Regions from separate parts of the Methylobacterium terrae genome, predicted to be linked through region 2. Evidence: predicted binding sites of a transcription regulator. Region 2 holds the regulator's gene; the other holds the start of a gene.
What was found. The regulator PhoB, encoded in region 2, activates phosphate uptake and scavenging genes when phosphate is short. The targets are predictions, from matches to a motif close to TGTCATNNANCTGTCAT.
Positions count from the first base shown of each region.

Region 1: DK419_RS08545 (inorganic phosphate transporter) is a predicted target of PhoB. The motif match lies at 1,313-1,329, and genes of this name have one in related genera.

Region 1 covers NZ_CP029553.1:1,904,184-1,906,381, reverse strand. Annotated here, with positions in the region: gene DK419_RS08545 (inorganic phosphate transporter) at 1-1,268, opposite strand, end outside; gene DK419_RS08540 (GcrA family cell cycle regulator) at 1,579-1,812, shown strand; gene DK419_RS08535 (adenylate/guanylate cyclase domain-containing protein) at 1,832-2,198, opposite strand, start outside.
Region 2 covers NZ_CP029553.1:4,806,935-4,809,132, reverse strand. Annotated here, with positions in the region: gene DK419_RS22270 (GcrA family cell cycle regulator) at 110-628, shown strand; gene phoB (phosphate regulon transcriptional regulator PhoB) at 890-1,591, opposite strand; gene phoU (phosphate signaling complex protein PhoU) at 1,663-2,198, opposite strand, start outside.

The sequences.
Region 1 (2,198 bases), 2.9 Mb from region 2:
TCGAGGGTGTGCCGGTAGTCGCCGAGGGTCTTCTTCTCGGCGTCGCCGAAGGGCGAATTGTCGCCGGTGAGCAGGCGCACCGCGTCGCCCGCGAGATACATGTCGGCGCGCAGGTTCGGCGTCGCCTCCGCCGGCACGTGCCGGATGGCGCCGTAGCTCTGCACCTGCGCGGCGATGTCGTCGGAGAGCCCGGCGAGCGCGGCGTAGGCCTCGGGCGTCGCGAGGGCCTTCGCGGGCGACTCCGCCTTCAGGGCCTCGCCGACCTTGGCGCGGGCGCCCGCGGCCTCCGGCACCGGCGCCGATCCGGCATGGTCGCGAAACACCCGGCTCGCGCCTTGCGAGCCCTGCACGAAGGCGGGCGTGCTCGAATCCGGCATGGTGCGGTTGAGCGCGTAGGCGGTCGGGGCGGCGCCGATCAGGATCAGCATGATCAGCCCCATGCCCTTCTGGCCGTCGTTGCCGCCATGCGCGAAGGACACGCCGGTGCAGGTCAGGATCAGGAGGCCGCGGATCCAGGGCGGGGGCGGCGCCTCGCCCTCCGGCGCGCGGTAGAGTTCGGGCCGGCGCACCAGGCGCTTGAGCACGAGGAGCAGGCCCGCGGCGCAGACGAAGCCGACGAGGGGGCTGAACAGCAGCGATTCGAGCACGCTCAGGGCTTGGCCCCAGGCGACGCCCGAGGCGGCGTGGTGGGGCGCCATGAGCTGGTTGGCGAGCCCGACGCCGATCACCGAGCCGATCAGCGCGTGCGACGAGGAGTTCGGCAGGCCGAGCGCCCAGGTGCCGAGGTTCCACACGATGGCGGCGAGCAGGAGGGCGAAGATCATCGCGTAGCCGGCCCCCGAGCCGACCTGGAGGATCAGCTCGACCGGCAGCAGCGTCACGACGCTGTAGGCCACCGCCCCGGTCGAGGCCATGACGCCGAGGAAGTTGAAGGCACCCGACCAGATCACCGCGACGAGGGGCGGCATCGAGTGGGTGTAGATCACGGTCGCGACCGCGTTGGCGGTGTCGTGGAAGCCGTTCACGAACTCGAAGGCCAGCGCGATCACCAGGGCGAGGCCGAGCAGCGCGAAGGCGCCAATGGCGAGCGGCGGCTGGCCGGCCCGGTGCATGTCGGCGACGAGGTTGTAGCCGCCATAGGCGAGGCCGGCGGCCAGCACCGCCACGAACCCCATCGTCGCCGCGGGGTGGAGGGCGTGGTCGAGCCGGGGGCGGCCGTGACCATGCGCCGCGCCGGGGCGGTCGGGAGCGAGAGCGGCATCGGTCATCGGGAACTCGCTGTAGCGGCGCCCCGCAAGGATAGGGCGGCCGGATGGCAAGTCGATGACGGCGCCGGATTCGGCGGGAGGCCGCGGGGAGCCCGCCGGCACTCGAAAACCCGGTGTAAATGCTTAAGGGGCTTGCGTTCTGCGTGACGCAACCCCAAATTCACACGATCACCGCTGCCCTAGCGACGCGCGTGCGCGCCGCCGGGGCGTGGATCCCTTGACGACGTATCCGGCGACGGATCCGCCCGCAACGAACCGGCCCGGCGCCCTTCTGGTCGAGGGTGGCGGATGGCCAGCGAGTCAGTACCCGATGAACCAGCTCGTGCGCATGTCGCATATCGTGACCGCAGACGCCGTCGAGGAGCCCTCCCCGAGTCTCCGGGTTCCTTTCGCCCAATCGGGCGCCTTCGTGTGCAAGTTCATCATCGGCGAGCCGAACGACCGTGCGGTCTGCTGCGGCGCGCCGGTGCAGGATGGAAAGAGCTGGTGCGCCTTCCACCGCCGGATCGTGTTCGAACCGACCCGGCCGGGGCGGCTGCGATAGCAGAGGTCGGCCGGGACCGCTACCCCGTCCCGGACCGTTCTTCGGCCCGTTCGACCATTCGGTCGTCCATCGGGCCTCGGGCCGCGCGCCCGTAGATCGGAAACGCCTCCTGCCGGCCCCGCAGGGCCGAGCGGCTGACCTCGTGCCATTCCGCGTCCGGGACCTGCGCCGCGTCGAGGGCGGCCTGCGACGCCAGCGTCGTGACCCCGAAGGTCTTCGTCGCTTGCTCCAGCCGCGCCGCGACGTTGACCGCGTCGCCCAGCACCGTGAATTCGAGCCGGTCGTCGTCGCCGACCACGCCGACGAACACCTCGCCGCAATGCACCCCGATGCCGATCCGCACGGGGTCTCGATCCTGGACCCGGGCCTCGCCCGATCCGGCATTC
Region 2 (2,198 bases):
TGGCGGCGATCACCAGCAGGATCGGACGAGTCCAACGCGCGGTCGAACGGCGGGCCGCTCGCGTCTGCGCGTCGATTCCATGGGTGATGTCGGGGGAGTGGAGGCGGCGATGATGGAAGCGGGTCCGGGCTGGACGAAGGAGCGCGTCGAGCTCCTCAAGCGCCTGTGGAGCGATGGCCGGAGCGCCAGCCAGATCGCCGCCGAGATCGGCGGCGTCTCCCGCAACGCCGTCATCGGCAAGATCCACCGCCTCGGCCTCGCCGGCCGGGTTCTGAAGGCGAACGGCGCCGCGCCGGCCGGCGGCCGGCGGCCCCGGGCCGAGACCGATGCGCCCCTCGCCGAGACCCCGTCCGTGCTCGCGCCGGCCCCGCCGGCCCTCGCCCTCATCAAGCCTCACGCCGCCACGCCGTCCGCCTCGGTCGCGCTGCCGGAGAGCGCCCGCGTCACCATCATGGAGCTGCGGGAATTCATGTGCCGCTGGCCGATGGGCGACCCGTCGACGCCGGATTTCCGCTTCTGCGGCGACCGCGCGATCAGCGGACTGCCCTATTGCACCCACCACAGCCGCATCGCCTACCAGCCCGCCGCCGAGCGCAAGCGCGACCGCAAGGTCGTCGGGTTCCGCTAGCCCCGCACGGCCGGAGGCGGCGCACCCGCCGCTTCCGATGGGTTGACGATATCGCTCAAATCCTAACGATTCCTGTCCGGCCGCCGCCGGTGCCGGGCGCATCACGGGCCGTTCGTCCCGCCCCCGATGCCGACCTCGGCCGTCGCCCCGGGGCCGCGCCGAGGCTCGCCCCGCGATGGCGATGGAGGGGATCGGGTCCGTCGGCCGAGTTCCGTCGTCCCGGGCCGGACGAGTTTCCGTCCGGAACGGCCGATGCCCGCCTCACGCGTCGGGCGCGAACATCTCGTCGAAGGAGTAGCCCGAGCCGCGCACGGTGCGGATCGGGTCGGTGTCCCGGCCGCGGTTGATCGCCTTGCGCAGGCGGCCGATATGCACGTCGACCGTGCGCTCGTCGATGTAGACGTCGTGGCCCCAGACGCCGTCGAGGAGCTGCTCGCGGGAGAAGACCCGGCCGGGGCTCTGCATCAGGAACTCGAGCAGCTTGAACTCGGTCGGGCCGAGATGCAGCTCGCGCCCGTCGCGGCGGACGCGGTGGCTGACCCGGTCGAGCTCGATGTCGCCGGCGACCAGGAGGTCGGCGACGTGGGCGGGCTTGGAGCGGCGCAGCAGGGCGCGAACCCGGGCCAGCAGCTCCGGTACCGAGAACGGCTTGACGATGTAGTCGTCGGCGCCGGTGGCCAGTCCCCGCACCCGGTCGCCCTCCTCGCCCCGCGCGGTCAGCATGATGACCGGCAGCCGCTCGGTCTCGCGTCGGGCGCGGATGCGCCGGCACAATTCGATGCCCGACAAGCCGGGCATCATCCAGTCGAGGAGGACGAGGTCGGGCACCTGCTCGCGCAGGCGGATATCCGCCTCGTCGCCCCGGGCGACGGCGTCGACCTCGAAGCCCTCGGCCTCGAGGTTGTAGCGCAGGAGGAGGGTGAGGGCTTCCTCGTCCTCGACGATCAGGATGCGGGTACTCATCGCGGGCACTTCAGGCGGGGATCATGGGTGGGGGCCCGCCGGGCCCGAAGGCCCGGACGGGCGTGTCGCCCTCAGGCGTCGGCCTGGTTGTCGAGGGTGGCGAAGCTCGAACGGTCGTTCTTCGGACGATCGGTCGTCAGCGTCTCGCCGGTGGCGAGGTAGTGGATCGTCTCGGCGATGTTGGTGGTGTGGTCGCCGATGCGCTCGACGTTCTTGGCGCAGAACAGGAGGTGCGTGCAGAACGTGATGTTGCGCGGATCCTCCATCATGTAGGTCAGCAGCTCGCGGAACAGCGAGGTGTAGAGCGCGTCGATGCCGCCGTCCCGGGCCCAGACGTCGAGGGCCGCGACGGTGTCCTGGGTGGCGTAGGCGTCGAGCACGTCCTTGAGCTGGCCCTGGACCAGCTCGTTCATGTGCTCCACGCCGACGACGATCTTCTGCAGCTGGACCTGGTCGCTGATAGCGACGACGCGCTTGGCGACGTTCTTGGCGAGGTCGCCGATGCGCTCGAGGTCGCCCGAGACGCGGATCGCCGAGATCGTCTCGCGCAGGTCGATCGCCATCGGCTGGCGGCGGGCGATCAGGAGGATCGCCTTCTCCTCGATCT